One region of the Thioalkalivibrio sp. ALE16 genome, then DNA from elsewhere that is predicted to be linked to it. Evidence: predicted binding sites of a transcription regulator. Region 1 holds the regulator's gene; each other region holds the start of a gene.

What was found. Region 1 encodes FliA, which starts transcription of late flagellar genes. Its sites were predicted from a motif close to GCTAAAGTTNNNNNNNNNNCNGCCGATA; they were not measured.
Region 2: the regulator FliA is predicted to act here: its motif matches at 7,368-7,395, upstream of F627_RS0107125 (DUF5610 domain-containing protein).
Region 3: the regulator FliA is predicted to act here: its motif matches at 4,406-4,433, upstream of F627_RS0105360 (methyl-accepting chemotaxis protein).

Annotation. Positions count from the first base shown of each region.
Region 1 is NZ_KB906358.1:148,327-157,851, forward strand. Features, by position in the region: gene F627_RS0106100 (chemotaxis protein CheA) at 1-1,190, opposite strand, end outside; gene F627_RS0106105 (protein phosphatase CheZ) at 1,236-2,000, opposite strand; gene cheY (chemotaxis response regulator CheY) at 2,096-2,476, opposite strand; gene F627_RS0106115 (RNA polymerase sigma factor FliA) at 2,518-3,285, opposite strand; gene F627_RS0106120 (MinD/ParA family protein) at 3,282-4,106, opposite strand; partial or broken gene flhF (flagellar biosynthesis protein FlhF) at 4,275-5,382, opposite strand; gene flhA (flagellar biosynthesis protein FlhA) at 5,431-7,533, opposite strand; gene flhB (flagellar biosynthesis protein FlhB) at 7,533-8,684, opposite strand; gene fliR (flagellar biosynthetic protein FliR) at 8,686-9,459, opposite strand; gene fliQ (flagellar biosynthesis protein FliQ) at 9,464-9,525, opposite strand, start outside.
Region 2 is NZ_KB906359.1:158,292-167,816, forward strand. Features, by position in the region: gene F627_RS0107095 (SDR family NAD(P)-dependent oxidoreductase) at 459-1,223, shown strand; gene lexA (transcriptional repressor LexA) at 1,370-2,020, opposite strand; gene F627_RS0107105 (DEAD/DEAH box helicase) at 2,126-4,561, shown strand; gene F627_RS0107110 (ribonuclease H-like domain-containing protein) at 4,548-5,798, shown strand; partial or broken gene F627_RS16380 (SOS response-associated peptidase) at 5,810-6,476, shown strand; gene F627_RS15965 (PilZ domain-containing protein) at 6,605-6,949, shown strand; gene F627_RS0107125 (DUF5610 domain-containing protein) at 7,431-8,561, shown strand; gene dinB (DNA polymerase IV) at 8,868-9,525, shown strand, end outside.
Region 3 is NZ_KB906357.1:189,478-199,002, forward strand. Features, by position in the region: gene F627_RS0105345 (EAL domain-containing protein) at 1-762, opposite strand, end outside; gene F627_RS0105350 (PAS domain-containing methyl-accepting chemotaxis protein) at 778-2,361, opposite strand; gene F627_RS0105355 (DEAD/DEAH box helicase) at 2,673-3,995, shown strand; gene F627_RS0105360 (methyl-accepting chemotaxis protein) at 4,456-5,685, shown strand; gene F627_RS0105365 (DUF255 domain-containing protein) at 5,698-7,251, opposite strand; gene F627_RS0105370 (phosphate-starvation-inducible protein PsiE) at 7,377-7,841, shown strand; gene F627_RS0105375 (hypothetical protein) at 8,009-8,788, shown strand; one part of gene prfB (peptide chain release factor 2) at 8,876-8,947, shown strand; one part of gene prfB (peptide chain release factor 2) at 8,949-9,525, shown strand, end outside.

The DNA.
Region 1 (9,525 bases):
CCGAAGATCTCCAGCTCGATCTCCTTGCCCAGATTGCGGGAGAGATCGCGGATCACGCGCGGGAAGCGGTTGAAGACCTTCTTCACCGGCTGCATGCGGGTCTTCATCACCGAGGTCTGCAGATCCGAGGTCACCAGGGCCAGGGAGCTGATCGCCTTGCCCAGCTCGTCATCGACATGCTGCGAGCGCAGCATGCTCAGCCGGTTGCGCACCAGTACCAGCTCGCCCACCAGGTTCATGATCTCGTCCAGGCGCTCGGTGTCGACGCGCACGGAAGTCTCGCCCTGCGGGGCTGCCCGGCCGCCCCCCTCGGCACCCCCGCCGCCGGCACGCGCGCCGCCACCGCCCTGGACTCCTGCAGGGGTATCGGCGGGCGCGGCGGCCTTCTCCGTTTCGGCCGGTTCGGGCTTCGCCGACGGGGCTTCCGCAGGTTCGTCGTCTGCGGGGCTGGGGACTGCCCCGGTAGCGGCCGGCCCGGCGCCCTTGGCCTGCAGCTCGTCCAGCAGGTTCTCGAATTCGTCGTCGGTGATCAGGTCGCCGGAGCCACTCGCATCCTCCGCAGCCGGTTCTTCTCCGGCCGCATCGCCCGCGGTGGAGCCCGTCTCCACGGGCTTCGGCGGCTGATCGCCGTGCAGGCTGTCGAGCAGGGCCTCGAATTCGTCGTCGGTGATCTCGTCATCGGCGCCGACCATCGCGTCGCCATCCGCCGCCGGTTCCGCATCCGTATCCGCTTGCGGTTCGGGCTCTGGCTCCGGCTCGGGTTCCGGGGGCGGCGGCGCGGCGGGCTCCGCCGCCACGTCCTCGTTGTTCGCCATGCGCCGGAGGTTTTCCACCAGGTCGGCCTCGGCGGGCGTGGGATCCACGCCGGAGCGCAGGTCCCCGAACATCACGTTCAGGGTATCCAGCACCCGCAGCATGGTGTCCATCAGGTGACTGTCCGCCCGCCGCTCACCGTTACGCAGCAGGTTGAAGACGTCCTCCGCGTGATGGCACACGGTCACCAGGGGGTCCAGGCTCAGGAAGCCGGCTCCGCCCTTGATGGTATGGAAGCTACGAAAGACCGCATTCAGCAGATCCCGGTCATCCGGATTCTGTTCCAGGTCGATGAGTTGCTCGTTGAGCCCCTCCAGCAGTTCCCCGGCCTCGATCAGGAAGTCCTGAAGGATTTCGTCATTGGGGTCGATGGCCATTCAGTCTCTCCGGTCGCGTGGCGCCATTCGCATGAGGGGAACTGCCTAGAAGCCCAGGCTCGATAGCAGATCGTCCACCTCGTCCTGTCCTTGAACGACATCCGCGGCGGAATCTTGAGTCTTGGGCACGCTGGGACCGTGACCCTTGCGGTCCGCCTCGCGTTGTTCAAGCGACGCCTCGGCCGCCTCGACCTGCTCCATGCGCCCACTGGAGAGCCGGATCAGGGACACCAGGTTCTCTTCCAGGTCGGTCACCAGCTGGATCACGCGGCGAATCACCTGGCCGGTAATGTCCTGATAGCTCTGTGCCATCAGCACCTCGGAGAGCAGCCGGCGCAGCTCCTCGGTGTCTTCCCCCGCCTGCGCGAAGAACGTGTCGAGCTCGCGGGCAAAGTCCCGGAACTCCTCCACCGAGAGCTGGCGGTTGCGAAAGCGCGTCCACTTCGCCGTCAGGTCGGCCGCCTGCTGGCTGAACGACTCCGCGATCGGCAGGCTCGACTCGATGGCATTCATGGTGTCGTGGGCCGCCTGTTCGGTCATCGTGACCACGTAATTCAGGCGTTCCTTTGCGTCCGGGATCTCCGCCTGGGTCAGTTCGACCAGACGCGAATCGCCGCGGAAGCTTTGCAGGGCCTCGTGAAGATCACGGGTCAGCTTGCCCAGCTCGTCGAAGAGTTCGCGGTCATAGGGGCGTGCCAGATCCTGCACCAGCGCCCGGGCGCCCGTGTCGTCGCCCGCCTCCAGCGTCTTGACCAGCTGCCGCGCAAGCTCCAGCTGATCGTCGCGTGGTGGGTGTTCCTGTTCAGTCATGAGAAGCCTCTTGCGGGTACGGCGCGGAAGGTTTCGGACAACGCCCGCGGCGGTCGGTGCCACGGGCGCCGGGCATATCGGTCACAGGCGCATGATTATCCCTGTGCTTCAATGCGTTCGAAGATCTTGTCGATCTTTTCCTTCAGCGTCTCGGCGGTGAACGGCTTGACCACGTAGCCGTTCACGCCCGCCTCGGCCGCCTCGACGATCTGGTCGCGCTTGGCCTCCGCCGTCACCATCAGCACCGGCATGGACTTGAGGTTCGGGTCGGCGCGCACGGCCTTCAGCAAGTCGATCCCCGGCATGTTGGGCATGTTCCAGTCGGTGATCAGAAAGTCGAAATCCCCGTTCTGCAGCATCGGCAGCGCGGTGCTGCCGTCGTCGGCTTCCTGGGTATTGTTGAAGCCAAGATCACGCAACAGGTTCTTGATAATGCGCCGCATCGTGGAAAAGTCGTCCACGATGAGAATCTTCATTCCCTTGTCCACACGTCACTCCGGGATTCGTAGGGTGGGTTTTAGAATAACTGCAAAGCCGTACCGTCTTCGAGCCACGAACCCAGGCGGGCACGCAGTCGAATGGTGGCCTGACTTCGGATCTGGCTGACGCGCGACTCGGTCACGCCCAGCACGGCACCGATCTCGCGCAGGTTGAGCTCTTCGATGTAGTAGAGCGACAGCACCAGCCGCTCGCGTTCGGGGAGGTCGCCGAGGGCTTCGGCCAGTTCCTGACGGAACTCACCGGCCTCGAGGGTGCGGGCCGGCGACACCTCCTGCCCTTCGATCACGCGATCAGCCCCGTCGTCACCCCCGCCGAGGTCGTCCAAAGCGAACAGGTGGGCCCCGGCGTGATCCTGCAGCATCTCGTAGTACCGGTCGATCGGCACGTCCAGCTCGGCGGCGACCTCGCTGCCACGCGCCGCCCGCCCCTCGCGCGCCTCGACGGTCTGGATCGCCGCGGCAATACGCCGACTGTTGCGGTGCACCGAACGCGGTGTCCAGTCACTGCGGCGCAGCTCGTCGATCATCGCGCCACGGATGCGGATGCCGGCGTAGGTGGCAAAGGTCGCGCCCTGGCCGCCCTCGAACTGGCGCGCCGCCTCGAGCAGCCCGATCATGCCCGCCTGAATCAGATCATCCACCTGCACCGAGGCGGGGAGCCGCGCCATCAGGTGATGGGCGATGCGGTGGACCAGCTCGACGTGATCGGCAATCAGCTGTTCGTGTCCGCCGCTGGCCGCGGAGGTCGCCTGATAGCCGGAAAGTCGATTACGCGTCGTCATCATGCGCTCTGCAGCATCCGTTCCACGAAAAACCCGACGCCACCGTGGTCACCGCCCCCCACCGGCCAGCGGTCCACGGTCCGTGCCAGTTCGGCAAAGGCCTTCCCCGCCGGGCTCCCGGGGTACTGCTGTACCACTGGCGCGCGTTTCTGCACCGCCTTGCGCAGGTGATCGTCCATCGGAATATAGCCGGCCAGGTCGAGCACCACCTCCGGCAGGTAGTTGCCGCAGACGGTATTGAGCTTCTGCATCAGTCGCTCGGCGCCTTCGCGGCCGTCGACCATGTTCGTCACCATGCGGAAGCGACGCAGGCCATGATCGCGGTGCAGGACCTTGATCAGGGCATAGGCGTCGGTAATCGAGGCGGGCTCGTCGCAGACCACCACCAGGGTCTCCTGGACCGCGCGGCAGAACGACGTCACGGATTCCTGCAGGCCGGCCGCGGTGTCCACGATCAGCACATCCAGGGGTTTGCGATAGGCGCTGAAGGCATGGATCAGACCGGCATGCTCGGCCGGCGTCAGGTTGGCCATCGCCGCGATCCCCGAAGCCGAAGGCACCACCTTTACCCCGTCCGGCCCCTGGACGAGCACATCCTCCAGGCTGTCCACATCACCGGTCACCAGGTCGTGCAGCGTGCGCTCGGGACGCATCCCCAGCAGCAGGTCCACGTTGGCCAGGCCCAGATCGGCGTCGAACAGCATGACCTCGCGCCCGAGCCGGGCCAGGCCCACCGACAGGTTCACCGATACGTTGGTCTTGCCCACCCCGCCCTTGCCCGAGGCAACCGCGATGACCTTCAACGGCTTGTTAGTGCGTGGCATAGCGCCCCTTCCCGACCGGTTGAATCAGTTCCAGCGTGGCGGGCTCCGCCGCCCGTGCCGGACGTGCCTGGGCGCGCGCGCGTCGCGGCGGTTCCATCTCCGCCAGGCGCTCGGCCGCCCAGGTCTCGCGGGCATTGGCCGCTGCCCCGGGTTCATCGGCGGCATCCTCCAGGGCCAGTCGGGTCAGATACCCGGTATCGACCCGGTGAAAGTCCTCGGCAATACGCTGGCCATCACTGACGAACCCCAGCCCCAGGTGCTGATCGAGCAGTACGGACAGGACCTCGCCCAGCTCCTCGGCCTCGTCCAGCTTGGTCAGCACCAGCGCCGAGGGCTCCGCCTTGCGAAATGCCTCCAGCACCCGCCGCAATGCGCTCCCCTGGGTCGTCGCCGACACCACCAGCCAGCTCTCGGCCCGGATGTCCGGCGGCAGGTGCGCGAACAAGGATTCGTCCTCCACTGCCCGCGGGGCCAGTCCCGCCGTATCCACCAGGATCAGGTGCCCATCCTCCACGCGGCGCGCCAGTTCGCGCAACTCTCGCGCGTTCTGCAGCACCCGCACCGAGATCCCCGCCATCTGGGCGAAGGCCTGCAACTGGCGCGTGGCCCCGATGCGCTGGCTGTCCAGGGTGACCAGCGTAACCGAATCCGGGCCCATGCGGCGGATCTGGCGCAGCGCGATGCGGGCCAGCGTGGTGGTCTTGCCAACGCCGGTGGGCCCGACGAGTGCCAGCAGGCCGCCCTCGTCCAGGATGTCCGGTCGGTGGGTGGCAATCGCGCCCGACAACCGTGCCCGCAGGCGTTCCCAGGCCTGTTCCGGCGAGCTGTCATCGAGAATGCTTCCGGCCAGGCTGCGCGCCAGGGCCTCGCTGAACCCGCGGTCGATCAGGCGCGCCTTGCATTCCGCCGCCAGCGGGTGGCGGGCCGCCCAGCGCGCCTCTTCGCTCTCCGCATACTGGCGCGTCATCAGGCTGCGCAGGTCGCGCAGCTCCTGCCGCATGGCGGTCAGCTCCGGGTCGGCCGGCCACGACGCTGCGGCCTGACCGGCGCCGCGCTCGCGAGCCGGCCGGGCGGTTGTGCTCGCTTCGCGGCTCGTCGCGGGCGCGTCCTGCGCGGCTACCGGCTCCGACGCTGCGCCGTCCTCCAGCGCCGCGACCACCTCCAGCCAGCCGTCGACCCGGCGACTGGACAGGATGACCGCGTCCTCGCCCTGCTGCTCGCGCACCTGGCGCATCGCGTCACGCATGTCCCGGGCCCGATATCGTCTGACGTTCATGCTTTTTCTCCTGCGCCGCTCGCGCGGCGGAACCCTTCATCGTGTCGTTCAGGCGGACTGCTTCTGCGACTCTTCCTGGCCGACGGTGGCGACCACCCGGATCCGGCGATTGTCCGGAATCTCGGTGAAGGCCAGCACGGTCAGACTGCGGACCGCGCCGCGCAGCCACCCGGCGATCCAGGAGCGGATCTCCGGTGCCACCACCAGGACCGCCGGCTGTCCGGCCGTCTCCTGGCGGCGGGCCGCATCGGCCACCGAGCGCTGCAGCCGCTCCGCCAGCCCGGGCTCCAGTCCAACCGTGCCGCCCGAGCTCCCCTGCAGGGACTTATGCAAGAGCTGTTCCAACGACGGATCCAGCGCGATCAGGGGCAGCTCGTCCTCCGGCCCCACCAGGTCCTGCACGATCGAGCGCGCCAGGGCCACCCGCACCGCCGCGGTCAAAGTGCCGGGATCCTGACTCTTGACCCCCTCGTCTGCCAGGGTTTCGGCGATCGTGCGCAGGTCGCGGATCGAGACTTGCTCGGCCAGCAGGTTCTGCAGCACCTTCAGCACGATGGACAGGGACAGCGTCTTGGGCACCAGGTTTTCCACCAGCTTCGGCGAATGGCGCGCCAGCTGGTCGAGCAGGTGCTGCGCCTCCTCGTGGCCGATCAGGCGATGCGCGTTCTCGCGGAACACCTGTGACAGATGGGTCGCGATCACCGTGGCGCAGTCGACCACGGTATAGCCGGCACCCTGGGCCTGGTCGCGGTCCGCCGGGTCGATCCAAAGCGCATCCAGATTGAACGTCGGGTCCTTGGTCGGCGTGCCCGGCACCGTCCCGAACACCTCGCCCGGATTGATCGCCAGTTCGCGCTCGGGGAAGACCTCGGCCTCGGCCACGGTCACGCCCAGCAGGCTGATGCGGTAGGCATTCGGGCTCAGTTCGAGGTTGTCGCGGATATGCACCGGCTGCAGCAGGAATCCCAGCTCCTGCGAGAGCTTGCGCCGCACGCCCTTGATCCGGCCCATCAGCTGGCCGTCCTGGGTGCGATCCACCAGCGGGATCAGGCGATAGCCCACCTCCAGCGACACCAGATCCACCGGCGGCACGTCTTCCCAGGTCAGGTCGCGATCCTCGGACCGGGCCCCGCCCTCGTCCTCCTGCGGGATGCGCTCCACCTCCACCTCGGCCTCGCGGGCCTGGCGCTTGAGCAGGTATGCCCCGCCGAAGATAAGCGCGGCCAGGCCCAGGAACACGGCATTGGGCATGCCCGGCACGATCCCCAGTGCGGCGATCACACCCCCGGCCACGTACAGCACGCGCGGGTTGGAGAACATCTGGCCGAAGACCTGCTGCCCCATGTCCTGGCTGCTGGTCACGCGGGTCACGATGATCGCGGTCGCGGAGGACAGCACCAGCGACGGGATCTGCGCGACCAGACCATCGCCGATGGTCAGTAGCACGTAATTGGTCGCGGCATCGCCGATCGTCATGCCGTGCTGGACGGCCCCGATGGTCAGGCCGCCGATGATGTTCACGAACAGGATCAGGATGCCGGCGATCGCGTCACCGCGAACAAACTTGGAGGCCCCGTCCATGGAGCCATAGAAGTCCGCCTCGCTGGCGATCTCCTCGCGGCGCTTGCGCGCCTCTTCCTGGGTCAGGATGCCGGCGTTCAGGTCGGCGTCGATCGCCATCTGCTTGCCGGGCATGGAATCCAGGGTGAAGCGGGCGCTGACCTCGGAGACTCGCCCCGCGCCCTTGGTCACCACCACGAAGTTGATGATGATCAGGATGGCGAACACCACCAGGCCGACGGTGTAGTTGCCGCCCACCACGAAGTCGCCGAAGGCCTGGATCACCTTGCCCGCCGCGTCGGTCCCGGTATGGCCTTCCAGCAGGATCACCCGCGTAGACGCGATGTTCAGCGCCAGGCGCAGCAGCGTCGCGACCAGCAACACGGTCGGGAACACGGCGAATTCCAGCGGCCGCGGCGTATACACCGCAACCATGATCACCACCAGCGAAAGCGCGATATTGAAGGTGAACAGCACGTCCAGCGCCAGCGGCGGGAGCGGCAGCACCATCATCGACAGCATGGCGATCAGCAGGATCGGCGCGCCGAGTCCCCACTTGCCGACGTTCCCGAGGCGGTCGAAGAAGGCCATCAGCGATCCCTCCGCTTGCCGCGCTGCTTGTCCGGATCGAGGTAATCCTCCGGCACTGGCAGGTCATCCGGCATCTGCGCGTCGGCGTCGGCCCGCTTGAGCTGGTAGACATAGGCCAGGATGCGTGCGACGGCGACGAACAGGCCGTTGGGGATCTCCTGGTTCAGGTCCGTGGTGAAATAGATCGCGCGGGCGACGCGCGGCGCCTCGACGCGGACGATCGCGTGTTCGTCGGCGACCGCACGGATCGAGGCCGCGACCTCGTCGGCGCCCTTGGCCACTACCTTGGGCGCCGCCATGCGCGAGGCCTCGTAGACGATGGCCACGGCGTAATGGGTCGGGTTGGTGATGATCACGTCGGCCTTCGGGACCTCCTCCATCATCCGCCGCTGCGCCATCTCCTGCTGCAGCTGGCGGACCTTCTGCTTGACCTCCGGCTTGCCGTCGGTCTCCTTGTATTCATCCTTGACCTCCTGGCGGGTCATGCGCAGCTGCTTCTGGTGGTTCCACATCTGGAACGGCGCATCGATGGCCGCCACCACGATTAGCGCGGCCGATACCGCGATAAAGGTCCCCAGCACCAGCTGGGCGGTATGCGCGATACCCTGATGGATCGGCTCGTAGCCCAGCATCAGCAGGCGATCGGAAAAGGTGGCGAGCACCGCGACCGCGACGCTGGAGATCAGCACGAACTTGGCGAAGGTCTTGCCGAACTCCATCAGCCCCTGCCAGGAGAAGATGCGTTTGAGCCCCTTTCCGGGATTCAGCTTCGAGGCCTTCGGCGCCGCTGCCTTCCAGGAGAAGTTCGCGCCCCCGATCACGATCGGCGCCATCACCGCCGCGACGATCAGCACACCGAACAGCGGAAACAGGGTCCGCAGGGTGCGGAAGAGTTCCTGTGCCAGGTAGGGCAGCAGCAGCGAGGAGTCGTACGCCAGTTCCGGCTCGAAATCGAGACGACTGCTCATCTGTTCAGCGAGTTGCGCGCCCATGTTCGGGCCGTACATCAACATGAACGCCCCCGCGGTCATCAGCACCAGGAAGGTGCTGAGTTCGCGCGAACGCGGGACCTGGCCCTTCTCCTTCGCCTCGCGGAGGCGTTTCGGAGTGGGCTCTTCGGTTTTTTCCTGTCCGCTCTCGTTCTCGGCCATGTCAGAAGCCCATCCGGGTCTGCATCAGGGTGAAGCCCTCGAGCACCAGCTCGCCGAAGCGTTCGGGCAGGCCCGGCAATGTGAACATCAGGAGCACGAAGCCGATCAGGATCATCATCGGGAAGCCAACCGCGAAGATGTTGAGCTGCGGGGAAGCGCGCGTGATCACCCCCATGGAGATGTTGACCAGCAGCAGCGAGGCCACCGCCGGCAGCGCCACCAGCACCGCCCCGACAAACATCGTGGAACCGAAGGCCACCAACGCGTAGAAGGCCTCGGCGTTCAGGCCGGTGGGCGCGATCGGCATGGTCTCGAAGCTGGTCAGCATCAGTTCCAGCGCGATCAGGTGGCCGTTCATCGCCAGGAACAGCAGGGTCGAAAAGATCACGAAGATGGTCGACACCACCGGGACCTGTACCCCCTGGGCCGGGTCCACGATGGAGGCAAAGCCGAGGCCCATGCCCAGTGCGATCACCTCGCCCGCCTGGGTCACGGCGGAAAACACCATCTGGAGGATGAAGCCCATGAAAACACCGATGGCGACCTGGTGCAGGGTCACCACCACGCCCTCGAGGCTGAGGGGGTCGATATCCGGCAAAACGGGCCCCTGCATGGCGACGAAGATCGCTAGCAGCAGTGCCAGGCCCATGCGCACCCGGGCATTCACGGTATCGGCGCCGAAGATCGGCATGGCGACGAGCATGGCGCCAATGCGCGCGAACGGCCACAGGACCGCCCCCACCCACAGCACCAGCTGTTCCGCCGCCAGGGTCATCGGTCTACCCCACCATCCCCGGCGCGCCCTCGTAGAGCCGCTCGGTGTAGTCGATCAGCAGCGCCA
Region 2 (9,525 bases), on a different contig from region 1:
CGATCCTGTGTTGCGCCCCGAATGCATCAAAGACGCGCGGGTAGAACCGCTACCCGCTGCGCGTCGCGCCTGGTCTCGGAAAACCTGTGGCACCCACGCGAGTGGGTACATCGATCAGCGTTTCCCTAACGGACCTCACGACGCCGGTTTTGATCGCGGCGGCGGGCGCACCGCAGGATCGTGTACCCCAGATGCCTCTCCCATAGCCCTGAGGGATTCTGGGCGCGGTGGGCGCCTGCCTGCAGGCCAAGCCCCGGCCAAAGCCGAGCGGGCCGGGTATTCGCCTGCAAGCAGGCTTCTGCAGGAGACTTGCGGTGTTCCGGACTGGCTGGAGAGCTTGCCGGGCACAGTTGCGATGCTGGATCTGACCAGGGGTGGGTGGCCTCTTGGTTGGTGTTGGACCGGACCGAGCGAATAATGGGATTGTTCTCGGAGCGTTTGTGATCAGGAGAAGCAGCATGAGGGGTCTGGAAGGAAAGGTGATCGCAATTACCGGTGGCGCCGGAGGTATAGGCGAGTGCACTGCGCGCATGGCGTACGAGCTGGGTGCCAGCCTGGTGATTACCGACCGCGAGACCGGACCGGTCGAAGCCATCGCCCGGTCCCTGGGTGAGCGGGCGATCGGGATGGCGGTGGACGTCACTCAGCGTGAGGATAACGAGCGCATGGTGGCGGCCGCGCTGGAACGCTTCGGCCGTCTCGACGGGGTGTTCCTCAACGCCGGGATCGAGGGCGAGGTCGGCCCATTCGAAAGCCGCTCCGATGCAGCCTGGGAGAAGGTCTTCGCCGTCAACGTGCAGGGCGTGCGCCTGGGCGCGGAGGCCGCTTTGCCGGCGCTGCGACGTGGCAGCGGCGGGAGTATCGTGATCACCTCCAGCGTGGCCGGGCTGCGCGGCGCCGTGGGCTTGTCGCCGTACGTGTCCAGCAAGCATGCGGTGGTCGGCATGATGAAGTGCCTGGCCGCTGAGCTGGGGCCGGAGAACATCCGTGTGAATACACTCAACCCGGGGCCGGTCGCGAATCGCATGATGCAGTCCATAGAGGAGCAAGCGAAGCCCGGTCACGCCGACGAGGTGCACCAGGCCTTCGAGGCACGCATTCCGCTGGGCCGCTACGTCAGCAACGAGGAGTGTGCCGGTATGGCGGTTTTCCTGCTGTCTGACGCTGCTTCGGGCTGCACTGGCAACACGTATGTTGTTGACGGCGGCCTCTGCTCGCAGTAACGCCGAAGGAACCGGCGGTCCTCGGTCTTCGTTGGCGCGAACGTAAAGTGTCGTCGTCCAGCGGGTAGTGGTTCTACCCGCAAGCGGCGCAACGCAGGATTGGGGAATCTGGGGTGCCACCCCTACAACCTATCGATATATCCCACCTAGACCGGGCGGTAACGGCGCATCTGGCCGACGAGCACCCCCTGGATGCGCAGCTGGTCCGGGGTGACGAAAAGGGGTGTGTAGGCCGGGTTCTCCGCATGCAGCAGGACGCGACCCGGCTTCTGTTCGATCCGCTTCAGCGTGGCGACTCCGTTATCGATCAGGGCGACCACGATCTCGCCGTTGCGGGCTTCGCTGCGCGACTCGATGACCACCCAGTCTCCGTCCAGGATGCCGACATCCTGCATCGAGTCGCCCTTCACCTTGAGCACGTAGCACTCGCCGCGCCCGCGCAGGTGGGCGGGTACCTCCACGGGCTCGGGATGCGCCAGGGCATCGATGGGCTGGCCCGCCGCGATCCGGCCCAGCAGGGGCAGGGTGTTCGGGGTCCACGTGTCCCCATCCGTTGCGGGGTATTGGGTATCCGTGAGCGCCGGCAGTTCATTGGCCAGCCGGATGCCGCGATGACGGCCCCGGGCAGGCTGGACGTAGCCCGCGGCTTCCAGCGCCCGGATGTGCTTGTGCAGCGAGCCGCGCGAGCGCAACCCCAGCGCCTGTGCCAGCTCTTCCAGGCTCGGGGCGTGCCCCTCCGCCGCGAAGCGCTGCAGGGCCTCGAGCACCCGACGCTGGTGCGGGGTCAGTGCCTCCATGGCATCCGCTCTCCTGGTGTTGGATCGTGCTGGACCGGGAACATTGTTCTCCGTTTGTTCTCCGGGCTATGATCGCCACTGTACGGCTCCCGCGAGAAGATTGCCATGACCGAACCGGCGTGCGTCATCCACGAAGATTCTGTCCCCGAGCTGAGCGCCGAACCCCAGGGTGGTGAGGCGGGTGCACGACGCCTGGTCGAGCGCATCAAGGAGCGTTACGCCAAGCGCATTACCGGTGAACTGGTCCTGCCGGCGCGGCCCGCGCAGTATGCGGATCTCCCAGTGGATCTGGACCCGGCCATTGCCGGCGCCCTCCGGTCGCGGGGCGTGGAGCAGCTGTACAGCCACCAGCGCGAGGCCTGGGATCAGATCCGCGCCGGCCGCCACACCGTGGTGGTCACGCCGACCGCCTCGGGCAAGACGCTTTGCTACAACCTGCCGGTGCTGCAGGCAGCCCGCGAGAACAAGGCCAAGGCGTTGTACCTGTTCCCGACCAAGGCGCTATCGCAGGACCAGGTCGCGGAGCTCATGGAGCTCAATGAGGCCGGGGACCTGGGAGTCCGTGCCTACACGTTCGACGGCGATACCCCGGGGGATGCCCGCAAGGCGGTGCGTACCCGGGGCGACATCGTCGTGACCAACCCGGACATGCTTCACCAGGGCGTCCTGCCGCACCACACCAAGTGGGCCCAGTTCTTCGAGAGCCTGCAGTACGTGGTGATCGACGAGACGCACACCTATCGCGGCGTGTTCGGTTCCCACGTGGCGAACGTGATGCGGCGGCTACGCCGTATCTGCCGGTTCTATGGAGCGGACCCGGTTTTCATCATGAGCTCGGCGACCATCGCCAACCCGGAAGAACTGGCCTCGGGTCTGGTCGGCGAGCCGGTGACGGCGATCACCGAGAGCGGGGCACCGGCCGGGGAACGCCATCTGCTGCTGTGGAACCCGCCGGTGGTCAACGCGGACCTCGGCATCCGCGCCTCGGCCCGTTCCCAGGTCACGCGAATCGCACGCATGGCCCTGCGCGGCAAGCTCACCACCATCATCTTTGCGCGCACCCGACTGATGGTCGAAGTGATCACCCGCTACATGAAAGACGTGTTCGACAACGACCCGCGCAAGGCCTCGCGCGTCGCGGCGTACCGGGGTGGTTACCTCCCGAACGAGCGCCGCCAGACCGAGAAGGCGCTGCGCAGCGGCAACGTCGATTGCGTCATCGCCACCTCCGCGCTGGAGCTGGGGGTGGATATCGGCAGCCTCGATGTCTGCCTGCTGACCGGGTACCCCGGGACCATTGCCAGCACTTGGCAGCGTCTCGGCCGGGCCGGCCGGCGTAACCGCCCGTCGCTGGGCGTGCTGGTCGCCAGTTCCGATCCGCTGGACCAGTACATCATCCGGAACCCGGAGTTCTTCCTCGGTCAGTCCCCGGAACAGGCGCGCATCGCGCCGGATCAGCTTCTGATCCTGCTGGATCACGTGCGCTGCGCGGCCTTCGAGCTGCCCTTCCGCAAGGGCGAGACCTTTGGTGGCGAGGATCTGGAGTCTCTGCTGGCCTACCTGGAGGAGCAGGGCGTCCTGCACCGCGAGTCGGATACCTGGCACTGGACCGAGGACAGCTACCCCGCCCAGAGCGTCAGCCTGCGCTCCGTCGCCGAGGGCAACTTCGTGGTCGTGGACACGACCGACGGCCAGCAACAGATCATCGCCGAGGTGGATTTCTCCAGCGCGGCCGAGACGCTGTACGAAGGGGCGATCTATCTGGTCCAGGCCGTGCCCTACCAAGTTGAGCGGCTGGACTGGACCGGGCGCAAGGCCTTCGTCACGCGCACCCGCGCGGACTACTACACCGACGCCATCGACTACACCCGCCTGAAGATCCTCGACGGCTTCGAACGCAGCCCGGCGGGGCAGGGCGAGGCCGCACGCGGCGAGGTCCACATCGTCCGGCGCATTCCCGGCTACAAGAAGATCCGCTACTACACCCACGAGAACATCGGCTACGGCAACATCCACCTGCCGGACCAGGAGATGCACACCACGGCCGTCTGGTGGCAGATGGCACCCGAGGCGCTGGAACAGCGCTTCGCCTCTCGCCACGAGGCCCTGGATGGCTTTCTCGGTGCCGCCTACGCCATGCACCACGTGGCCGCACTGGTGGTGATGTCCGAGCCGCAGGATCTGGGCCGGGCGGTGGGCGATGGTGATGCCCGCTGGTTTGCCACCGTGGGCGCGAACGGCCGCGGCCAGTTGCGCACGCTGGATGGCGGCGAGTGCGATCCGGAACAGGAGGGCCGCTTTCGCCCGGCCGTGTTTCTGTACGACCACTATCCGGGCGGCGTCGGCCTGTCCGCGCCCCTGTTCGATGCGCGCCAACGGGTCATCGGCGACGCATTGACCCTCATCCGGCAGTGCGACTGTGCCCACGGCTGTCCGGGCTGCATCGGACCCATCCTGGCCAGTGACGAGGTGCGCGGGTTCTCGCCGAAACAGGCTGCGATCACGGTCCTGGAGGGCCTGGAATCCCATGGGTCTGCATGACCGCCTGAACACCCTGCGCCGCCAGTCCGGTAGCGAACCGCCGGCCCCTGGCCGGACCTCGGCGGATCCTCACAGTGCCGGGGCCGCATCGGGCAAGGGCAACGTGCTGGACGAGATCCGGGCCCGGCTCGACCGTATGGGTGGGGCGGGCACCGGTCGAACACGGCCGAACCGTACAGCCGCCGAATCCGCCATCCCGCCCGAAGAACTGGCCAGGCGCTTGGATGGCGAACTCCTGACGCCACAGGTGATCCAGCTCGACCGCGCGATGCCGGATCGCCACGCCCATGGCCGGCATACCCTGGCACGGGCGCGCGAACCGGCAATGCCGTTCTGGAACACCGATCAGCGCCTGGGTTTTATCGATACCGAGACCACGGGCCTCGCCGGGGGTGCCGGGACGGTCGCGTTTCTGGTCGGGCTGGCGACCCTTCGGGATGACCGGGTCCGCCTGCGTCAGTGGTTGATGACGGCGTTCGCGGGCGAGGGTGCCCTGCTGGAAGCGGTCGACGCCGCGCTGAGCGAGTGCGACCACCTCGTCAGCTACAACGGCAAGACCTTCGATCTGCCGCTGCTCCGAGATCGTCGTCGTATGCAGCGACGCCCGGATGCGCCGGAGGCCGCGCACACCGATTTCCTGCACCCGGTGCGCAGCCTGTTTAGCCACGCCTGGCCGGACTGTCGCCTGCGAACGGTCGAGGAGCGCCTGCTGGGACTCGATCGTCAGGACGATCTGCCCGGGGCCGAGGCCCCGTGGGCCTGGAAGGCCTATCTTGCCTCCGGGCGCAGCGAGGAACTGGAGCGCGTCGTCCGGCACAACACCGACGACATCCTGTCCCTGACCCTGCTGGGTCCGGCGCTGGCGTCCGTGCTGTTACAGCCCGCGGCCCATGGGGCGTCGGTGGAGGGCGCCGCGCGCCTACAGGAACGCCTGCAGGGCGCGGACACTGCCCGGCGGCTGCTCGAATCACACCAGCACCAGCTATCGCCAGCCGGCCGGTTGTGGCTTGCGCGCGAATGGCGTCGCGAGGGGCGATATGACCAGGCCGTGCCCGTCTGGGAGGCGCTGGCGGAGCAGGGCGTCCAGGAGGCACTGGAGGCGCTGGCCAAATACCACGAGCACCAGCGCCGGGACTGGAAACGCGCGCTGCAGTATGCCGGGCAACTGGGATCCGGGCCCCGGGCCAAGGCACGGATCGCAAGACTGCAGGGGCGGATCGACGCAACGGCCCGGTAAGGCGAGACGACATGTGTGGACGATTTGCGCGCTACTCGGCCACCAGCGAACTGGCCTGGCGCTATTTCGAGACACCGATTGACCAGGACCTTGATGCCCCGCGGTACAACGTGGCACCAGGCACGGACATCGAGGCGTTCCGGGCGGACGAGCAAGCCAGGGCCACGTTTCACACCATGCACTGAGGCTTGCCCGGCCGAAAGGCGTCACCGAAGGGCCGCAGCCAGTCCATGCGCGTGCCGAAAAGATGGCCAGCAGCCCGTACTTTCGGAGCGCCTTCGCGCATCGGCGCTGCATCATCCCGGCGGACGGCTGGTTCGAATGGCAACTGACCGGACGGGGCAGGCAGCCGCATTCCATCACCCTGACCGACCACGCGCTGCAGGACGTGCTGTTCCTCGCCGGCATCTGGGGGGGCCGACCGCGGAGGGTGGGGCCTGCTGCGCGATCATTACCGAGCCCTCGTCCGAGCAGCTGGCGTTCATTCACGCCCGACAGCCCCTCGCGCTGGACGCCACATGCCGCTGGGATTGGCTGGACCCCGCCATCACGGGCTGCGAGCAGGTTCGTCACATGACCCGGCGCCTGCCGCCCAGCGCCTTGCAGGCATACCCCGTTTCGACCCGAGTGAACCGGCCGCAAAACGACGCCCCGTCCGTCCTGGGCCATACCAGCTAGCTGTCCCGAGACGCAACGATCGGGACCCGGCCCGTCTGACCGCGGGTGCGCATTTCGGTACCCTGACAGTTAGGGACGAGGCACATGGAAATGTCGGAGATTGCGGCTTCGCGGCAGGGGGGTGGTCGATGGAACTTCGGGAAGGGCGACGCAGGGGCGTTCGCATGACCGCGGAAGTACAGCCGTTGCAGGGTGCCCCCGCATTCCGGGCAAATGGGTGGGTCCGCGATGTCAGCCTTAGCGGCCTTTACGTAGAGATGCCCGTTTCAGGTATCTCCGAGCATTCAAGACTGAAAGTGACGGTGAGCCCGGAAGAGGGCGCCGACGGCCGGACCTATGTTTGGCAGTGCATCGTGATGCGGGTGGATGAGCATGGCGCGGGCGTCATGTTCGATACCGAGGATCCGTCGAGTGTCGAGGGCCTGCTCGATCTGATGCGCGAGTCCATCGGACTCCCACCCGATTCGCGATAATCCGAACCCCAAGAGCGAATCCTGCTGCTCGGCCCAGCGATTGGCCAAGAGAAAAAGGCCAGGCCTGGCCCTTTGACCCGCGCACAATACCGATTTCGCTCGCACCCGCGCCCCCTGACCAACCCCGATGGCCCTGAGAGACCCGGGGCCCCGTAGGAGGCTGCTTGCAGGCGAAGCCCCTGCCAAAGCCAGACGCGGGCAGGGGCTTCGCCTGCAAGCAGCCTCCTACAGGCCGTTCTGTTTCCGACTAGGCGGTCATTCCAGTAACGCCCAGTGGTTATCCGGGATCTGGTGCACCGGGGCAGGGGCCAACTGCAGAGCTCCCGGCTCCTCGATTCGCCCAGCCGGGATAACGCAGTGGCCCCCGGAGCAGAGGGGGCACCGTCCCACACTGGATGCTCCCTTGCCCCGAAGGTAGGCTAAAGAATCTCCACCGGCGGCCGTTAACGCCGTACCCGTCCCCGTGTGTGAGTGCGCCGCCATGCCTGTCGATACCAGTTTCCACCCAATCTCCCTAAAGGGCCCCGCAGGGCGGTCTGGCTTTGCGCGCCAGGGCCTTGCGCAGGCCGACGGCGGCTCCGGCCGCAGCCTGAACGCCCTGCAGAATCAGATCCTGCAGAACCTGGCGCGGGCCATCCCCGGCGAAAGCCTTGGCAGCCTCAAGCGTCTGGATGCCAGCGACTTCACCCCGGAAAAGGTGGCCGACCGGATCGCGACCTTCGTGGAGATGGGTCTGGCGAATGCCCGGGCCCGCGGCGCGTCGGGCGCCGAGCTGGAGGCGCTGAGGGAGCAGGCGACCCAGGGCGTGGAACAGGGCTTTCGGGAGGCGCGGGAGATCCTGTCGGGTCTCAACCTGTTGGAAGGCCGCATCGCCGATGACGTGGACGAGACCGAACGCCTGACCTTCGCGGCCCTGGAAGACTTTCGGCTGCCTCCCGCCGAGCGCACCCTGGCTGGCACCACGCGCCTGTCCATGAGCGAGCGCTTCTCGCGCGCCGAGAGCCTGGAACTGAACATCACCACCCAGTCGGGTGCGGAGGTTCAGATCCGGTTTCAGAGCGTCCAGGACGCGCGGCTGCAGACCCAGGTCCAGGTGCAGGACGGGGCAGCCGATGGCTGGCTGGATGTCAGCCGGTACGCGGCGAGCGGCTACCAGTTCTCCGTGCAGGGTGACCTGGACCCGGACGAACTGCGTGCCGTCGAGGAGCTGGTGCGCGATATCGGCTCGCTCGCGGACGAATTCTTCCATGGCGATGTCCAGCGGGCGTTCGAGATGCTGCCGGACCTGCGTTTCGATACCGACCGGCTCCAGTCGATGGAGCTGAACATGACGCGCACCGAGACCTACCGCATGACCCAGGCCTACGAACAGACGCAGCAACTGGACGCGCCGGAACACTCCCGCGCGGCCCAGCGCCTCGAGCAACTGGTGGAGGCCCTCCAGGAACGCTTCAGCCAGCCAGCGCTCCAGTTCCTGGACAATCCCGTCGACACGGGCGGGCAGATCCTGAACACCCTGGTCGAGCAGGATGCGCGGTTCCGCGAGGCCGAGGCCGAGCGCCAGCAGCAGTTCCGGGACAACCTGACACGGCTGCTCGACGCGCTGGGTTAGTCGTCCGGCCCGCGCGAGCGTGGCGAGCCGCGCAACCGCCCCTGCGTCGCTGGAATGCGATCCCGAGCGGTTGCCGAAGGGCTCGTCTAGGCTGGGACCCGTGCGCGTCCCCGCGCGCTGAGCCAGAGCGCGTCATCGCCCCATTTCGGGTGCGAAATGCCTCGTCCAGGAAGAAGATGGGTGTCCTCTTTCTCTTTTGTGGGAGGCCAGCCCTCTGGTCGATCCAGCGCCAGCCATGCCCCTCGGCCAGAGGCTGGCCTCCCACAGTAGGGTGGGATGGGGCGGTAATTCATCGGTGTGGTCGGGATGCTGGCTGTTAGACTGCCCCTTCAGGGCGCGCAGCGTGCTGCGTGCCTTAAAGCCGAGTCCGGGTCTGATTGGCATTCCGTGAGAACCATCGCTCATCTCGATATGGATGCGTTTTATGCATCCGTGGATCTGCTGCGCTATCCGGAGCTACGGGGGCGGCCCGCGGTGATCGGCGGGCGACGTCTCTCCGTGCCGGAGCGAGGGGCAGATGGGCGGTATCGGTTCGAACGGCTCGGCGATTATCGAGGGCGCGGCGTGGTGACGACGGCGACCTACGAGGCGCGGGCGTTCGGGGTGCATTCCGGGATGGGGCTGATGAAGGCGGGGCAGCTGGCGCCGTATGCGGTTTTGTTGCCGGCGGATTTCGATGCCTATCGGGCCTATTCGCGCCAGTTCAAGCAGGTGGTCCGGGCGCGGGCCGATAAGGTCGAGGATCGCGGCATCGACGAGCTGTTCATCGATCTGACCGACGTGAAGGGCGATCCGGTAGTGACGGCGCGAGGGATTCGGGATGCGGTGCAGGCCGAGACGGGGCTGTCTTGTTCCATCGGCCTGGCCGCGAACAAGCTGCTGGCCAAGATCGCCTCGGATCTGGAGAAGCCGGCGGGGATGACGGTGCTGGGCGAAGGCGACCTCGAGACACGCATCTGGGCGC
Region 3 (9,525 bases), on a different contig from region 1:
CGCGAGCTTGTACAAATGCCCCAGCACGAACGGCGTATCGGTCAGATCCTCGTAGAACATGAAGAACATGCCGCTGCCCATGCTGATGACCAGCGCCGCGGCGACCAGGGGCATGCCCGGGCGCTGCAGCAGATCGCGGCGCAGGGCCAGGATGGCCAGCGTCGCCAGATGCAGGGCGATCACGATGGCCTCCAGGCCCAGCTTGAACGGCGTGAGGCCGCTGACCGGGTCGAACAGGGGCGGCAGGATATCGGCATGCCAAAGGCCGACCCATGCGAGGACCGCGACCAGCAGCAGGCTTCCGGCCAGATAGACCCCGCGCGGCGGGCCATCGCTGCGCGCGACCATCGGCAAGGCCACATAGGCCAGCAGGGCCGCGCCCCCGACCAGCCGCGCGGCGAGCCAGAAGAACAGCGTCTGCTGCGTCGAGTTGGGGGTGATGAAGTCCGGCATCGCCGGGTAGGTCATCAGGTGCAGGAAGTCGAAGAGCGCGACCGCCAGGAAGGCACAGGCGAGCAGCAGGGAGGCCGCCACCCGCCGCCGGTCGATCACGTGATACCCGACCGCGAACACCAGCACGGCGACGACGACCGCGAACAGCTCCGCACCCGTATGGAACGCCGTCAGATGCTGGCCCGGCACAATCCGCGGGAGATCGATGCCGAGCATCCAGATCACCACGGGCACCAGCAGCAGGGCCAGCAGCAGGCCGGAGGCCGGGACGGTGTGCTGGCGCATGAGCTTCTCGGCGTGGGTGTTCATGGTGATCGGTCGCGTTCAGCGGTGGCGCGCCCAGAACTGCCGGGCGAGGCCCTGCAGGCCGGTTGCGAGTTGCGCGACCTCGCGGGCGGCGGCATCGCTCTGGTCGGCCCGGTTGGCGGTAGTGTCGGCCGCGCCACGGATGGAGTCGACCCCGCGCCGGATCTCTTCCCCGGCCGCGCCTTGTTGTTCCACGGCGGCCGCGATACGGGTGCTCATGTCGTGGATCTGGCTGACGCCGGAGGTGATGTTCTCGAGTGCCGCGGCGGCCTGCTGGGCCTGCTCCACGCTGGTTTCCGCCTGATCGCGGCTTTGTTCCATCGTGGCCACCGCGGCGCGCGCGCGATCTTGAAGCCGCTCGATCATCTGCTGGATCTCGGCGGTGGAGTCCTGGGTTCGACTGGCCAGGGTGCGCACTTCGTCGGCCACGACCGCGAAGCCGCGGCCCTGTTCGCCGGCGCGGGCCGCCTCGATCGCCGCATTGAGGGCGAGCAGGTTGGTTTGTTCGGCAATCCCGCGGATCACATCCAGTACGCCGCTGATGTCCTGGCTGTGCTGGTCCAGTTCCGTCATGACGCCCGAGCCCTGGCGAATGCGCTGTCCCAGCTCCTCGATTGCCCGTGAACTGTCGCGCACTACCTGGCTTCCCGAGCGGGCCTCCTGGTCGGTCCGGTCCGCCGCGTCGGCGGCGTGCTGTGCGCTCTGTGCGACCTCCTGCACGCTGTTCACCATCTGCTGGGTGGCGCCCGCGACCTGTTCGGTCTCGTTCTGCTGGTGGTTGCAGGCCTGGCGGCTGTCGCCTACTGCGGACACGAGCGCGTCGGCCGTGCCACTCAGGCGGTTGGCGGCATCGCCCATGCGCCCGACGACGGATCCCGCCTCCGCTTCGAGCATTTGCAGGGCGAAGGCGATCTCGCCGGCCTCGTCGGTGCGCCCGGTATAGATGTACTGGCTGACCGGGTTGTTGGCGATGCGGCGGGCGTGGGCGACCGCGCGGCACAGGGGCGACAGGCTGATCCATACCAGGGCGCCGCCCACCACTAGCGCGGTCAGCGCGAAGATCAGGGCGCTCGACCAGGGCAGGCCGGTCAATACGCTGCTGGCGATCAGCCCTGCCAGCACGCCGCCGGCGAGGGCCGCTACGGTCCTGACCTTGATGCCGATGGGGGGCAGGCGCAGGGCCAGGGGCCTGCGACCCTGGAGGAGTTCCGCGTAGACGGATTCAGCCTTGGCTACCTGTTCGCGCCGCGGCTTGGTGCGAACGGACTGATACTCGACGGTTTGCCCGTCTTCCGTTACGGGCGTCACATAGGCGTTGACCCAGTAGTGATCGCCATTCTTGCAGCGGTTCTTGACCAGGCCCATCCAGGAGCGGCCGCCCTGGATGGTGTTCCACAGGTCCTCGAACGCCGCCGGCGGCATATCGGGATGGCGGACCACGTTGTGGTTCTTGCCGAGCAATTCGTCCGGTTCGAACCCGCTGATGTCGATGAAATCCGGGTTGACGTAGGTGATGGCCCCCTTGAGGTTGGTGGTGGAAAGGATGTTGGCACTCTCCGGGTAATCCACCTCGTTCCCGGTGACGGGCAGGTTGCGTTTCATGTTGTTCCCCTGATGGCCGAATCGTTGTTATAGGTGTCGCGTCGGCCCAGCCGGCGCTGCGTGGGCGCCGGTCATTCTTCTTGGATGGAAGCTAGCCCATATTCCCTCACAAAACAAATATATATCCATACGGTAATGGGTGGAGTGTCTTTTCATTGACGAAAGGCGTATAGTGCGTCCATCGAACGCCCCGCCCGTCAGCGTCCGTTCATCTGATCCAGAGCCATTCCGGTTCGCAGTGATCCCCCTGATTTCGTTTCCCCCGATGGGTGCTCTTGTTGAACGAGTGGCGGGTAGCGTTGGAGCATTCCATGACTGATACGACCTTTGCCGACCTCGGGTTGGCTGATACCCTTTTGCGCGCGCTGGAAACCTCCGGGTACCAGCACCCGACGCCGATCCAGGCCCGGGCCATCCCGGAAGTCCTGAAGGGCGGCGACCTGCTGGCCGCGGCCCAGACCGGCACCGGCAAGACCGCCGGCTTTACCCTGCCGATCCTGCAGCGCCTGTCCACCAGCGATGCGCCCAAGCCCGGTGCGGGCCGCCCGCGCTGCCTGGTGCTGACCCCGACGCGGGAACTGGCCGCGCAGGTGCACGATTCCGTGAAGACCTACGGGCGCAACCTGAAGCTGCGCTCGATGACAATCTTCGGCGGCGTGAACATGAACCCGCAGATCAAGGCCCTGCGCGACCGCATGGACATCGTGGTGGCGACCCCGGGGCGTCTGCTGGATCACGCCAACCAGAAGACCATCGACCTGTCCGGTGTGGAGATCCTGGTCCTCGACGAGGCCGATCGCATGCTGGACATGGGCTTTATCCGCGACATCAAGAAGCTGATTGCGCTGATGCCGGGCAAGCGCCAGAACCTGATGTTCTCGGCGACCTTCTCCGACGAGATCCGCAAGCTGGCCAACGGCCTGCTCACTCGCCCGGCGGAGATCGACATCGCCCCGCGCAACACGGCCGCCGAGAGCGTGCAGCAGAGCGTGCATCTGGTGGAGACTAGCCAGAAGCGCGAACTGCTGAGCCACCTGATCCGCACCAACAACTGGGAACAGGTGCTGGTGTTTACCCGCACCAAGCACGGCGCCAATCGCCTGGCCGAGAAGCTGTCCAAGGATGGCGTGCGCTCGGAGGCCATTCACGGCAACAAGAGCCAGGCGGCCCGTACCAAGGCGCTCAAGCAGTTCAAGTCCGGGCAGGTGCCGGTGCTGGTGGCGACCGATATCGCCGCGCGCGGCCTGGACATTGACCAGCTTCCGCAGGTGGTCAACTTCGAGCTGCCGAATGTGCCGGAGGATTACGTGCATCGCATCGGTCGTACCGGCCGTGCCGGCTCCGCCGGTGCCGCGCTGTCGCTGGTGGATGGCGAGGAGATCAAGCTGCTGAAGGGCATCGAGCGCCTGATCCAGCGCCCGATCGACCGTATCGAGACCGAGGGCTTTGCGGCGCCGAAGCCGGCCGCCAATGACGGTAACGGCAATAACCGTCGTGGCGGTCGCGGCGGCAAGCCGGGCGGCGGGGCCCGCAATGGCGCCCCGCGCAACGCCCGCGGTGGCAAGCCCGGCGGCGGTCGCGGCGGCAACGGCCGCCCGTCCTCCAACGGCAACCGGGCGGCGCGCAGCCGCTAGTCCGACGCGCCAGCGCAGTACCGCGAACCCGCGGTCCCGATGTCCGGGGCCGCGGGTTTTTTCGTTCCGGGCCTGGCGGGGAGGGCTTTATTCACCACGAAGCGCACGAAGGCACGAAGAAGGGCCAGGTCAAGGGCGAAAAGCGATAACAGGAAGGCTGGAAGACAGGAAGGGACTGGTGTTGTGCGCCAGGTGATTGGCCCCAGTACAAGGCTAATCACAGCGTGTTGTGATTGCCGAGGGCCCATAAACACTTCCAAATTTCGCGTCTTCCTGTGAAATGCTTTTGCCCTTGCCCTTCTTCGTGCCTTCGTGTGCTTCGTGGTGAATACGGTTTTCGCGTTGCGGCGAGGCGTTGGAGTTGAGCTGGATCAGGGCGGCGGGGATTGGGCAGGGCGATACTCTGGCGGGCTCAAGGCCGGGCGCGGGTGGTCGTTAACGAAGCCAAAGGAGGGTGTCGATGAAGATTGGGAATCTGGGTGGGCTGCGACTGAAGCTGATTATCCTGGTGATCGTGGTGAGTACGGTGCCGCTGTCGATCATGGGCGGGGTGACGTTCCATACCATGAAGGGCGATCTCGCCGCGGGGGTGGACGAGGCGCTGGTGACGCAGTTGTGGTGGTTGCTGTGGGCGCTTTGGGTGGTCGCGTTCGTGGTGGCCCTGGGCATTGGCTGGTTCTATGCGAACGTGCTGACGCGGCCGCTGGAGCGCCTGGCCGAGGGGCTGGAGGCGATCGGCGAGGGGCGCGCGGATCTCGGCCACCGGGTGGAGGTCACCACGGACGACGAGATCGGGCGCACCGGCGAGGCCTTCAACACGGTGATGGGCCGGCTCTCGGGGCTGATCCGGCAGGTGGCGGATGCGGCCGACGGGATCGCCGCCTCCGCGCGGCAACTGGAGGGTCGCAGCAACGAACTGACCCGGGCGACCCACGAGCAGCGCGGCGACGTGGAGCAGGTGGTCACCGCGATGAACCAGATGTCCGCCACTGTGCAGGAGGTGGCCAACAACACCCAGAGCACGGCCGAGAGTGCCGGTCAGGCGACCCGGGCGGCGGAAGGCGGACGCACCGTGGTGCAGGCCACGCAGGGCGCGATCAACACCCTGGCCGGCGAGATCCGCCAGGCGAGCCAGGTGATCAGTGAGCTGAAGGGTGACAGCGACAACATCGGCACCATCCTGCAGGTGATCGAGGAGATCGCCGAGAAGACCAACCTGCTGGCGCTCAATGCGGCGATCGAGGCCGCCCGCGCCGGCGAGGCGGGACGGGGCTTCGCGGTGGTGGCCGACGAGGTGCGTCATCTGGCTCAGCGAACCAACGACTCGACCGGGGAGATCCGCGAGATCATCCAGCGCCTGCAGGGCGGAGCGACCCGCGCGGTACAGGCGATGGAGGTGAGCCAGCAGCACGCCGAGACCTCGGTGGAGAAGGCCGGCGAGGCGGGCGAGACCCTGGAGTACATCCACGACTCGGTGACCACCATCGACGACATGACCCGCCAGGTGGCCAGCGCGACCGAGGAGCAAAGCCAGGTGGCGGAGGAGATCAACCGCAATATCCACCACATCAACGACATCGCGGTGCGCAACGCCGACGGGGCCAACGAGATGCAGCAGGCGGTAGAGGCCCTCGAAGGGCTGGCGCAGCAGCTACAGAACGAGGTTGCGGGTTTTCGTCAGCAGGGCTGATCCGGTCTGGCGTCAGAAGCCCCGGCGCAGGGCGTCGAAGCCCAGGGCGACGTCGTCAGGATCCGCGCCGGGCTCGATGCGCAGGCGGTCACGCACGGTGTCGCGGTCAATATGGGACGCCTCGATCGCGTCGTCGGGCAGGCGATACAGCCACCAGGCGAGCGCGGCCTGGGTGCGGGTCTCCGACCAGGGCTCCAGGTCCGTCCCGATCCGCTCGGCATGCGTGCCCAGCTCCGCGTCGAAGAAGGGCTCCAGTCGATCCAGCGCGGCGACCGGGTCGGGCAGGTCCGGACGTTCGCGATCCAGTGCCTCCACGGCGCGCGCCAGTTCCTGGCGGGCGATCTCCGGCCAGATCTGCGAGGGCAGGTAGCCCTCCATCGCCGGCCGTCCGCCGGCGGTGATGCCGTGCAGGTAGCCGCTGCGGGTGAGCAGATAGCGGTCGAGCGCCTCCAGCGCCTCGCGGGCCCACTCAAGGGTGTCGCGGTCTTCCAGTACCCGCGCCAGGTTGGCGAGCGCGGCGATGGCCTGGCCCGAGGTGTCGGCATAGGTGTTGCGGTCGACCCGGGGTGGGTCGGTCTGCGTGCGGGTCTCCGGGTCCAGCTGATAGTAGTCGCGGTCGGCGTACTGGCTGTTGCCGAAGCGCAGCTGACGGGCGTCCCACAGGTGGTCGCGCAGATAGTCGCGAATGCCGCGCGCGATCTCCGCGTAGTGTTCGTCGCCGATGCGCTCGTAGGCCTCGGAGAACAGCCACAGGAACGCGGCGTTCTGATCCAGGCGCTTGGAGGTCTCCAGGGCCAGGACCGGGTCGCGCTGGTCGGGATCGTGGAAGAAGAAGAAGCCGCCCTCGACCTCGTCGTAGAGATCCTCCGCGATCTGGTCCAGCAGGCCGGGCATGCGTTCCTCCCAGTCGTCACGGGCCAGCAGGTAGCGGTAGGTCCAGGGTTGCGGGCGCTTGCTGAGCGTGCCGAATGTGGCGCTGCCGCTCAGGCGGTCGGCGCGCTCGTCATAGACCTCGTCGAGCATCTCCATGAAGGCCTCGAGGCCGTCGATCGCCGCGTCGTCCGGTGTGATCTCGCGGCCGGTGACCGAGAACATGTCGCGCTGCGCCTGGAGGATGCTCTCGAGGTCACGGGCATTCACGTGGCCGGTGAAGCGGGTCAGCATCTCGTCCTCGGCGTTGACGATGACCACGAAGGGCAGGCCGCGCCCGCCGTAACGGCGGAACAGGTCGGCGCGTTCGTCCAGGTCGACGAGCACAGGGATGTAGTGCGCCTCGATGACATCCACGACCGACGGGTTCTCCAGGGATTCGTCCTGGAAGTCGCGGCACCAGGTGCACCACTGGCCGTGGAAGTAGAAGAAGATCGGGCGTTCGCGCGCCTCGGACTCGGCGAACAGCTCGCTGTCCCAGCTCTGCCAGTCGATGCTGGAGTCGGCCGGATAGTCCTCCGCGGCCGCGGGCAGGGCCAGTGCCAGCAGAGCCAGGCCGGCGAGTACGGCGCCCACCGATCCCGCGCGTCGGCGGAGGGGCGAAAAGCTGCCGATAATGGGAAAGCGGTGGCGCATGGCAAGGGCCAGACTGGCTGTATCTAGTGTTATAGACCAGATGGACAAGCGCACGTTCAGGCCCGGAGCGGGTGATACGATGGCGCGAGTCCTGGATTCGCGAATCCTCGCAACAAGGGAGAGTCATGAACATCGAACACACCGGGCGCCGCGCCCTGCATCATGTCGAGGTGGCGGTGCTGGTCGTCATTGCCGTGGCCACCGTAATCGCGATCCTGCAGGAGATCGCCACCATGATCTCGGCGATGTGGGTGGGGCTGGCCGATCTGCTGTTGCTGTTCATCTTTCTCGAAGTGCTGGCCATGGTCGGGATCTACCTGCGATCCCGGCGCCTGCCGGTGCGCCTGCCGATCTATATCGCGATCGTCGCGCTGGCACGCTACGTGATCATCGACATGAAGGAAATGTCGGAGTGGGAGTTGATCGCGGTGACGGCAGGCATCCTGATCCTGGCCGGTGCGGTGCTGGTCCTGCGCTATGGCCACATCCGGTTCCCCTATGACGACGAGGGACGGGTGGCCCCGGGGATCGAGAACGATCCAGCCGGGGAGCGGGACGTTCCCAAGGGGCGTTACGGGTCCGATCAATGACTGGAGGCGGTGCGGAACGGCGGGTCCGGTACCTGCTCCCGGGGCTATGGGCCTCGCCCGGGGCGACTCGGGACGATGCGTCGCGACCCGTGCGGCGTCTGGCCCGCTGGCTGGGACGGGCCCGGCCCGTGGGTGCGGGGCCGGGCGCGGAAGGCTGGGAGGCCGCGCTGGCCGAGTGCCTGGGGTATCAGCCGCGGGGGCGTGGGGCGCGGACCTGGCTGGCCCAGCCGGTGCAGTTGACGCCCGGGATGAAGGACCTCGTGGCCTCGCCGGTGGAGCCCGTGGCGGATGTCGAGCGCGAGGCGCTGTGGGCGGCCGCGCAGCCGGAACTGGAGGCGGCCGGCGCCACCCTGTGCCTGGGCGAAGACGGCCTGTGGGAGCTGCAGCTGGACGCAGAGGGTGAGGCCTCGGCACCGCCGCCGTCTGTCGGGCTCGGTCGATCCATGGTGGCCCACTCGCTGCAGGGCGAGGTGGCGCGGCGTCTCCAGGTCCTGGCGACCGGTTTGCAGATGGCCTGGTTCCAGCATCCCGTCAATGTGGAACGCGAGCGCGAGGGGCGTGGCGCGGTGCACGGCCTCTGGCTGTGGACGCCGGGCTTTGTTGGCGAAACCCGCGGCGGCGTGGGACGGGTCTGCGGGGGCGGGGCGATCGGCCGCTGGCTGGCACGGGGCGCCGGTATCGACTGGTGTCCGGATCCGGCCTGCGCGCCGGCTGAGTCCGGTGAAACGGTGGTCGCGGTCGACGCGCTGGGGGCCCCGCCGTCCCCGGAGCGACGCCTGGAGTTGCTGGAATCGGTGGCCGATGATGTGGTTGCGCCCGGGGTGCGTGGCCTTTTCCGCGGCGAACTGCGTGCGCTGGAGTTCGTGGACCCGCAGTCCAGCCAACCCGCGCTGCGGCTCGACCGCCGCCAGACACTGGCCTTCTGGCGCCGCCCACGGCGGCCCTGAAGCCGCGTGCCGGTGTTATACTGCGCGGCTTTTCTCGCCACCTGATGGAACGTGCCGTGCGCGCCACGACACCCGACGGAAACTGCCATGGAACTGAACGCGCTGTACTCCCGGATCGATGACCTGAAGGGCCGCCTGGACGCCCTTAGGGGGTATCTTTGACTACCCGGCCAAGGAAGAACGGCTGGAAGAAGTCCAGCGGGAGCTGGAGCAAAACCCCGACATCTGGAACGACCCGGAGCAGGCCCAGGCCCTGAACAAGGAGCGGGCCCAGCTCGAGGGTGTGGTCATCAACATCCGCGAGATCGGCACTCAGCTGGACGAGAGCCGGGACCTGCTGGAGATGGCCGAGGCGGATGACGACGAGGAGACGGCGGCGTCGGTCGAGACCGATGTCGACGCCCTGACCGCGCGCGTCGAGGGGCTCGAATTCCGCCGCATGTTCTCGGGCGACATGGACGAGGCCAACGCCTACCTCGACATACAGGCCGGCTCCGGCGGCACCGAGGCCCAGGACTGGGCGAATATGCTGCTGCGTATGTACCTGCGCTGGGCCGAGCACAAGGGCTTCAAGGCCGAGGTCACCGAGCTCTCCGAAGGCGAGACGGCCGGGATCAAGAGTGCCACCGTGCACATCCAGGGCGAGTACGCCTTCGGCTGGCTGCGCACCGAGACCGGTGTGCACCGTCTGGTGCGCAAGTCGCCGTTCGATTCCGGCAACCGCCGGCATACCTCGT